Regions from separate parts of the Pseudoalteromonas sp. 1_2015MBL_MicDiv genome, predicted to be linked through region 1. Evidence: predicted binding sites of a transcription regulator. Region 1 holds the regulator's gene; each other region holds the start of a gene.
The links. Region 1 encodes sigma-54, which starts transcription at its own class of promoters, with help from an activator protein. Its sites were predicted from a motif close to GTTGGCACGNNNNTNGNNT; they were not measured.

Region 1 (3,290 bases):
AGGCCTTGAAGCCGATTTAAAAACTGAAGTGATAAAACTTATTAACCATACGCGAACTATATATTATGACCAATAAAATTTCAAAAATACTTATTATTCCGACACTTATACTAGCTTTCAACCTTAGCGCTGCTGAACAAGCGATTCAACCTGCAGCGAATCAAATATCAATAAGTGCCGACAAACAAGAAGGCCAATTAAAAGAAAACGTCGGAATTTTTGAAAAAAATGTTGAGATTATTCACGGCAACCGCCGTATTACAGCCGACCGTTTAGAAGTACATAAACGTGATGAATTAGGCGATAATAAACAGCTACTAATTGCAACTGGTAGCCCTGCATATTTCGAAGAAAAACAAACTGACGGCACTATAATGAGCGCCAGCGCAAACGAAGTTCGTTATGATGTAGCTAAACGATTTTTAACCCTTATTGGCGATGCACAAGTATCGCAAGCGGGTCAAAAAATAAATGCCAAGAGTATTACTTACGATATGCAACAGCAATTAATTAGCGCTGAAAAAGACGAAAACTCAACCGATCGTGTGCATACTATTTTAGTACCTATTGAGACTAAAAAAGAAAAAAACGATAAAGGTCAGCCATGAGTACATTAAAAGCAGAACTATTAGCTAAAAGTTATAAAGGCCGTGAAGTTGTAAAAAATGTAGGTCTGGAAGTAAAGGCTGGCAGCATAGTCGGGTTACTTGGCCCTAATGGTGCAGGTAAAACCACAACGTTTTATATGATTGTAGGCCTTGTACCTAGTGATAAAGGCAAGATTTCTATCGACGATAACGATATTACTCTTTTACCTATGCATAGTCGTGCTAGATTAGGCATTGGTTACTTACCCCAAGAATCATCAATTTTTAGAAAGCTTACTGTTTATCAAAACTTAATGGCTATTTTAGAAACACGTAAAGAGCTAAATAAGCAAGCAAGAGAAGACACACTTAACAATTTATTAGATGAATTTAGTATTCAGCACATTCGTGATAGCCAAGGTATGGCATTATCAGGAGGCGAGCGTCGCCGAGTTGAAATAGCGCGAGCACTAGCCGCTGATCCTAAATTTATATTGCTTGATGAGCCTTTTGCTGGTGTTGACCCTATTTCAGTGTTAGATATAAAGAAAATAATAGAACATCTTAAAAATCGTGGTATTGGTGTGTTAATTACCGACCATAATGTAAGAGAAACTCTTGATGTTTGCGAAAAAGCCTACATAGTTTCTCATGGTGAGTTAATTGCATCAGGCACTCCAGAACACGTATTAAACGATAAAACAGTACGTGATGTTTATTTAGGCGAGCAATTTAGGCTGTAACATTTACGCCATGTCTTTAAGCATCTGCTAGTATTAATTATAACAACATAAAAGGATTGTTAGAGATACATGAGGCAATCATTACAGCTGCGCATGGGCCAGCAACTTACAATGACTCCACAGCTGCAACAAGCAATTCGCCTGTTGCAACTCAGTACATTGGATCTCCAGCAAGAAATACAAGAAGCACTCGACAGCAACCCCCTATTAGAGGTTGAAGAGCAAGATTACGCCGAAGATTCTGCTGGTAAAAACGAGCAAAAAGCAGATAACGACGATGTCACTGTTAGCGCAAATGCTGATGATGTTCCGAGCGAATATGAGCAAGACAGTGGTGAAGCACTTGCTAAAGATACGCTAAGTGATGAAATGGCTATGGATGTTAGTTGGGATGAATATATGAGCGCAGCCCCAGCATCATCATCAGGACCAATGCCTGAAGATGAATCTATATACCAAGGCTCCTCAACTGAAACGCTCCATGAATACCTAATGTGGCAACTACAACTGACTCCCTTTAGTCCTACCGATGAAGCGATTGCGATTGCGATTGTTGAAGCCGTCGATGATTCGGGTATTTTAACGCTGAGCTGCGAAGAAATTTTAGAAAGTTTTAATCAAGAGAACGAAGAAGACAACGAAGTTGAACTTGACGAAATAGAAGCTGTTTTAAAAAGAATTCAATTGTTTGACCCTGTTGGTATTGCAGCACGTAGTTTACAAGAATGCTTATGTATTCAGCTGAACCAATACGATAAAGAAACACCCTATATTAATGAAACAAAAATGATTTTAACCGAGCACATTGATCTATTAGCTGCTCGCGACTATCGTACATTAATGAAAAAAACAAAGCTCAAAGAAGAAGAGCTTAAAGAAATAATGACTTTAATACATACTCTTAGCCCAAAACCGGCGGATACTATAGTTAGAGAAGAATCTGAGTATGTAATTCCTGATGTATCGGTGAAAAAAATAAAAGGTCGCTGGGTTGTTGAACTAAACCCAGATAGCATGCCTAAAATCAGAGTCAACAGCCAATATGCAGCAATGTCACGCACCGTTAAATCAAGTGGTGATAGCCAGTTTATTCGCTCGCATCTACAAGAAGCTAAATGGTTTATTAAAAGTTTAGAAAGTAGAAACGATACACTATTAAAAGTAACTAATTGTATTGTTAAGCAACAACAAGGTTTTTTTGAGCATGGCCCAGAAGCCATGAAACCAATGGTTTTAAATGATGTAGCAGAAATGGTCGAAATGCACGAATCAACTATTTCACGCGTAACAACTCAAAAATATATGCATACACCTCGCGGTATTTTTGAGCTTAAATATTTTTTCTCAAGCCATGTAAGTACTGAAAATGGAGGCGAATGCTCATCAACAGCAATACGCGCTCTCATTAAAAAATTAATCGCAGCAGAAAACTCAGCAAAACCATTGAGTGATAGTAAAATTGCAGATATATTAGCTGAGCAAGGAATAAAAGTAGCGAGACGTACAATCGCAAAGTATCGCGAATCTCTAGCTATTCCACCGTCAAATCAGCGAAAAAGTTTGATTTAAGACGCTAAACAAAGAGGGTAATGCTTATGCAACTAAACTTAACTGGTCGTCACGTAGAAGTAACTGATTCATTAAGAGATTATGTAAATACCAAATTTGCGAAGCTAGAAAGACACTCAGATCATATTAATAATGTTCATGTCATTCTTGATATAGAAAAATTAAACCAAAAAGCTGAGGCAACGATTCATGTAAGTGGAGCTGAGTTATTTGCCTCTACTGAACATCAAGATATGTACGCCGCCATTGACTCGCTGATTGACAAGCTCGATCGCCAAGTTATTAAACACAAAGAGAAGCTTGCTCGACACTAATATTATGAAATTAAGTTCACTTATATGCCAGGACTGCAGCAGAGCTGCGGTCCTTTTTAATAGTAAAAAAAGAATTT
Region 2 (3,290 bases), 780 kb from region 1:
TGAAGACGCCGATATGGTTATTGCAGTAACCAGTTCAGATGAAGTAAACATGGTTGCATGCCAAGTGGCGTACAGTATTTTTAAAACGCCCACTAAAATTGCCCGTATTCGCTCAGAGCAATATTTAAAATACCGCGAGAAACTTTTTCAGAACGACGACTTGCCAATCGATCATTATATTGCCCCAGAAGCACTCGTAACCAAGTACATTCGTCGCTTAATCGACTACCCTGGCGCATTACAGGTATTGCAGTTTGCCGATGGCATGCTCTCGTTAGTTGCAGTGAAAGCCTATTATGGCGGTTTACTCGTCGGTTATGCATTGTCTGCACTTAAAGAACACATCCCTAATGTAGAAACCCGTGTTGCCGCTATTTACCGTCAAGGTAAGGCAATCAAACCACTAGGTACAACGGTCATTGAAGCCGATGACGAAGTATTTTTTATTGCCGCTACAAAACATATACGCGCAGTAATGAACGAACTACAAAAACTTGAACGTTCTTACAAAAAAATCATGATAGCGGGTGGCGGTAATATTGGCGCGGGCCTAGCCCGCTCACTTGAAAAAAACCACACAGTTAAATTAATTGAGCGTAGCAAAGAGCGTGCTGAGCAACTCTCAGAAATGCTAGATAACACAGTTGTATTTTGTGGTGACGCATCAGATCAAGAATTACTCTCAGAAGAGCATATTGATCAAGTTGATGTATTTATTGCCGTAACCAATGACGATGAAGCAAATATTATGTCAGCCATGCTTGCAAAACGTATGGGCGCACAAAAAACAATGGTACTTATTCAGCGTGGTGCTTACGTTGATTTAGTACAAGGGGGAGAAATAGACATTGCCATATCTCCTCAACAAGCCACCATTTCGGCATTACTAACACATGTACGTCGTGGCGACATTGTTAACGTCTACTCATTACGCAAAGGTGCAGCAGAGGCGATTGAAGCGGTAGCCCATGGTGATGAGAATACATCAAAGGTGGTTGGCCGTGCTATTGCAGATATAAAACTTCCTGCAGGTACAACGATTGGGGCAATTGTACGAAATGACGACGTACTCATTGCTCATGACGACACCATTATTATGTCAGGCGATCACGTTATTATGTTTTTAATCGATAAAAAACACATTAATGTGGTAGAAAAACTATTTCAGGTAAGTGCTATATTTTTGTAGTCTTATGACGTATAAAAAGCCGCTGGCGAAGGCGGCTTTAATCGTTGATAATCGCGTGTTAATTATCATTTTAGAGTTACTGTACTTTTGCAAACTCTTCTTTAGAAAGCTCACCATTCCCGTCAGTGTCTAAGTCATCAAATAATTTCACTAACTGCGCGTTAACTTGCGCTTCTTGCTTGGTGATAACCCCGTCACTATCGATATCAAAAGAGGCAAAATCAACGGCGGCATACGCAGCTGACGACGATGCTAAAATGATGACGGCCAGTGTTGTGTTTAATGTTTTCATAATAATTTCCTAAATAATAAAGAGGAAGTCCTTTTCAAAGATCCCTGACTGTGAAAAATGTTTAATCTGAAAAAAGATTAATTAACCTGAACTCTGGTTAACTAGTAATTAGCGAACTCTTCTTTAGAAAGCTCACCGCTACCGTCGGTATCTAGCTCGATAAATTCAGCCATTAAATCGGTGTCGACTGCCGCTTCACTTGGGCTAATTGTGCCGCTACCATCTATATCAAGGCTATTAAAGTCTGATGCTGCAAATACAACTGAAGAAGACGCTATAGCTATAAGTGCCAGTGCTTTATTTAAATGTTTCATAGTTTAATCCTTCAATGTTCTATCAAAAAAGTTGCTTCGTTTAGCTTAAACGTAATTTTTCACTTCCTTGTTACCCTCTTTCGTAAGCTCCTTGCCTACTTAGGTTGTCTTTGGCAACTCAGGATAAATACTTGTTAATTAAGCTTCTGAAAATTCTTCTTTTGATAACTCACCATTTTGGTCAGTATCAAGTTCTGAGAACATGCTCATTAACTTTGCATCTACTGATGCTTCTGCTTGGCTAATTGTGCCACTGCCATCTACATCAAGTGTATCAAAATCTGTTGCAGCAAAAGCGGCTGAAGAAGATGCTAATGCAATAAGTGCTAGTGTTTTATTAATGCGTTTCATAATATGTATCCTTCAAATTTATGTGTGTGCGATTAAGGTGTCTCACTTTAAATCACGCTTAAGTTCAGTACACCATGACTATTACAACTTAGGTGCCAACTTTTAAAAGCTGTTATTTTTCATGTGGTTAACAGTATAAAATCGTGATATGGATAAATTTCAAGTGCTTTCCTGTTGCTTTTTAGCAACACAGCGATATGAAAAAACAAAATAGACCATAAAAACAAGAGGTTAATTTAGATTAAAAAACCACAAATTATGAATTTAGATATTTTAGATGAGGTTTAAAGCAAAAATTTAGCTTTATTTGGGTTGGGTTTATTACATGAAATTAGATTACGGTAATCTTTTATTATTTTAAGTTACTGTTTTATATTATTTATTTAATTATTAAAAATAATAACCAAATAATTTTCATCTATAAAGCAGGCAATCGCTATTTTGTTGCAAAATAGCGAAATCTCTTTTAACCGACTTCGAATTCGAGCATGGAGGGATCAATAAAGTGCTCTTTCATAAAGGTATTCATTTCATCTTCACTGGCTAATAGTTTAATACCACACCTGATCCCCGCATCATGCTCTTTAACACTACACACCTCGCCTTCAAAATTTTGCGCACTGCTATCTAGCATAATAGTACATTGCATATCTTTTATACTTTCAAGCTCTTTATTACTTCTAACATCAAACATAACTCCCGTTAATGAGATATCTTTAATAACACCTTCGAGTACTCTGTCGTCACTTAGTTTTAGCTTTGCAGGTAATAAAGTAGGGATACGCGTTTGCGAACGCAAACTAAATAACTGAACCTGCTCAGGAAAGTTTATAAAAATAAGCCGAGCCGGATGAGAAGAAATAGACATAATTTTCTGACGAAACGCAATTACTTTCCCACCGCTGCCTTCTATTAAAGCCCTCACGACAACGGTTATACCGTCACGTAAATAATCACTTGCCGCAGGTAAGCGTTTTGAGCTTGGATAATTTAAAATGATAAATTTATCATCAAGTAATCCCACCATCTCAGTCTTAATGCGTTTACTACTGGTAGGCGTTAAAATTTCTAGGTCGACCAAGCTGCCAATAATTATATTATTAAGATTGCTTATTGGCATATTCTCTCCCTTGTAATGTATTTT
Region 3 (3,290 bases), 490 kb from region 1:
CACACATGTTTTTTACAGCTTAATTAACAGCTGTAGTACATTTCAAACTCAACTGGGTGAGTTGTCATGTTAAGTTTTTCAACTTCTTTAGATTTAAGTGAGATATAAGCATCAATTAAATCATCAGTGAATACACCACCTTGAGTTAAGAATTCACGGTCTGCGCTAAGTGCAGATAGTGCTTCGTCAAGTGATGCTGCAACCGTTGGAATTTCTGCTGCTTCTTCAGCTGGTAAGTCGTATAAATCTTTATCCATAGCATCGCCAGGGTGGATCTTGTTTTTGATACCATCAAGGCCAGCCATAAGCATTGCTGAGAAAGCAAGGTATGGGTTAGCAGTTGGATCTGGGAAGCGTACTTCAATACGACGACCTTTTTCAGATGGAACCACTGGGATACGAATTGATGCAGAACGGTTACGTGCAGAGTATGCAAGCATAACTGGTGCTTCAAAACCTGGTACTAAACGCTTGTACGAGTTAGTAGAGGCATTTGCAAAAGCATTGATTGCTTTAGCATGCTTAATGATGCCGCCAATGTAGTAAAGTGCATCTTCAGAAAGACCGCCGTACTTATCACCAGCAAAAAGGTTTACACCATCTTTAGCAAGTGACTGGTGACAATGCATACCAGAGCCGTTATCACCAACAACTGGCTTAGGCATAAACGTTGCTGTTTTACCGTATAAGTGAGCCATGTTATGGATAACATATTTCATTTCTTGAATTTCATCCGCCTTTAATACCATTGTATTAAAGCGAGTAGCGATTTCGTTTTGACCTGCTGTTGCTACTTCGTGGTGATGTGCTTCTACTACTTGGCCCATTTCTTCTAGCACTAGACACGTAGCTGAACGCCAATCTTGGAAGTCATCAACTGGAGCAACTGGGAAGTAACCGCCTTTAACACCTGGACGGTGACCTGTGTTGCCATCTGCATATTCTTTATCTGAGTTCCAAGCAGCTTGCTTAGAATCAATTTTATACATAGAACCAGACATGTCTGATTTGTATTTAACATCATCAAATACGAAAAATTCTGGCTCTGGGCCAAATAACACAGTGTCTGCAATACCAGTTGAACGCATGTAATCTTCAGCACGCTTAGCAACTGAGCGTGGGTCACGTTCATAACCTTGAAGTGTTGAAGGTTCAACAACGTCACAACGAACAATTAGTGTTGTTTCTTCTGTGAAAGGGTCTAATTTGATAGAGTCTGCATCTGGTAATAAAACCATGTCTGACTCATTAATGCCTTTCCAACCAGCGATTGAAGAACCATCGAACATTTTACCGTCTTCGAAAAAATCTTCATCAACTTGATGATGAGGAATAGAAACATGTTGTTCTTTACCTTTAGTGTCAGTAAAGCGTAAATCAATGAACTTAACGTCATTTTCTTTAATAAAATCTAAAACCGATTGTGACATGTGTCCTCCAAGTGTGGGGTTTTGTTATTGCTGCATAATTGCTTTAGCATTTATTAAGCTGATTTTGTGCCATTTTTATAACTGCATGTTTATAAATTAAAAAAAATAAGTTGTTATAAAATCCAGTATAGTGGTGCACTAGTTTGGTGCGTAAAATATCCCTTTTGGTGCAATATTTACACGGTGCAATTTGCTGATAATTTAATCGCTTAAAATTAGCATAAACTAAATGCAAAAGAGTACCAAAAAGATCGGAAAAATAGCCAAAATGGCTGTTTTTCGAAAAAATATCGAAATTTAATTCATATAATTGTCATATATAAAACAGATACTTAGTGAAAGTATTGAGAAAGTTTTAAAATTTGTATTGGATAAACTTTCATCCATGTCATTAATGAGGGATAATATGCGCCCTTTTAAATCCTATGCTTGGACATCTCGTGAAAACGCAGATGAGTGCGTAGATCTTGCAGGATCATTGAGAATTTAATTTCTCTGAGTAAATATATGAGCATCGAAAAGTTAAGAAATATAGCGATTATCGCGCACGTTGACCACGGTAAAACAACACTGGTTGACAAACTACTTGAGCAATCAGGTACATTAGAAACACGCGGCGGTAACGAAGAGCGCGTGATGGACTCAAACGACATTGAGAAAGAACGTGGTATTACCATTTTGGCTAAAAACACAGCCATCTCTTGGAACGACTACCATATCAATATCGTAGATACTCCGGGACACGCCGATTTCGGTGGTGAAGTTGAACGCGTACTTTCGATGGCTGACTCAGTATTATTACTTGTTGATGCTCAAGAAGGTCCAATGCCACAAACGCGTTTCGTTACGCAAAAGGCATTCGCGCAAGGCTTAAAGCCAATCGTAGTTATCAATAAAATTGATAAGCCAGGTTCACGTCCTGATTGGGTTATGGATCAAATCTTTGATTTATTCGACAACCTTGGCGCAACTGACGAACAGTTAGACTTTAAAGTAATCTACGCTTCAGCAATCAACGGCTGGGCAACACTAGATTTAGACGAGCCATCAGAGAACATGGAACCTATGTTCAAGATGATCGTTGAAGAAGTATCACCACCGGATGCAGATCCTGAAGGTGACTTCCAAATGCAAATTTCTCAACTAGATTACAACTCTTATGTTGGTGTAGTTGGTATTGGTCGTATTAAACGTGGTTCTGTTGCTCCTAACCAACAAGTTACTATTATCAGTGCTGATGGCACTACACGTAATGGTAAAATTGGCGCAGTACAAAGCTACCTAGGTCTTGAACGTATCGAAACTGATAGAGCTTACGCTGGTAACATCGTAACTGTAACAGGTATTGGTGAGCTTAAGATTTCTGACACAGTTTGTTTCCCAGGAAACGTTGAAGCATTACCACCACTAAGTGTTGATGAGCCAACTGTAACAATGACATTCTCTGTAAATAACTCACCTTTCTGTGGTAAAGAAGGTAAGTTTGTAACGTCACGTAATATCCGTGAGCGTTTAGACAAAGAATTAGTACACAACGTAGCACTTCGCGTTGAAGATACTGCTAGCCCAGATAGCTTCCGTGTTTCTGGTCGTGGTGAATTACACCTAGGTATCTTAATCGAAAACATGCGTCGTGAAGGTTACGAGCTTTCAGTTTCTCGTCCAGAAGTTATCTTACGTACTGTAGATGGCGTTCTAGAAGAACCGTTTGAAACAGTGACTATTGACTGTCAAGACGAGCATCAAGGTTCTGTTATGGAACAAGTTGGCCTACGTAAAGGTGAACTTACTAACATGACTCCAGATGGCAAAGGCCGTATGCGTTTAGACTTCATGATCCCTAGCCGTGGTTTAATTGGT

Region 2: the regulator sigma-54 is predicted to act here: its motif matches at 2,228-2,246, upstream of AOR04_RS00090 (EF-hand domain-containing protein).
Region 3: the regulator sigma-54 is predicted to act here: its motif matches at 1,486-1,504, upstream of glnA (glutamate--ammonia ligase).

What each region holds. Positions count from the first base shown of each region.
Region 1 is NZ_CP012737.1:3,192,036-3,195,325, forward strand. Features, by position in the region: gene lptC (LPS export ABC transporter periplasmic protein LptC) at 1-76, shown strand, start outside; gene lptA (lipopolysaccharide transport periplasmic protein LptA) at 66-608, shown strand; gene lptB (LPS export ABC transporter ATP-binding protein) at 605-1,330, shown strand; gene AOR04_RS14295 (RNA polymerase factor sigma-54) at 1,400-2,899, shown strand; gene hpf (ribosome hibernation promoting factor) at 2,926-3,213, shown strand; gene ptsN (PTS IIA-like nitrogen regulatory protein PtsN) at 3,218-3,290, shown strand, end outside.
Region 2 is NZ_CP012737.1:21,263-24,552, reverse strand. Features, by position in the region: gene trkA (Trk system potassium transporter TrkA) at 1-1,189, shown strand, start outside; gene AOR04_RS00100 (calmodulin) at 1,266-1,481, opposite strand; gene AOR04_RS00095 (calmodulin) at 1,583-1,795, opposite strand; gene AOR04_RS00090 (EF-hand domain-containing protein) at 1,934-2,146, opposite strand; gene AOR04_RS00085 (flagellar brake domain-containing protein) at 2,613-3,266, opposite strand.
Region 3 is NZ_CP012737.1:3,679,979-3,683,268, reverse strand. Features, by position in the region: gene glnA (glutamate--ammonia ligase) at 24-1,430, opposite strand; gene typA (translational GTPase TypA) at 1,938-3,290, shown strand, end outside.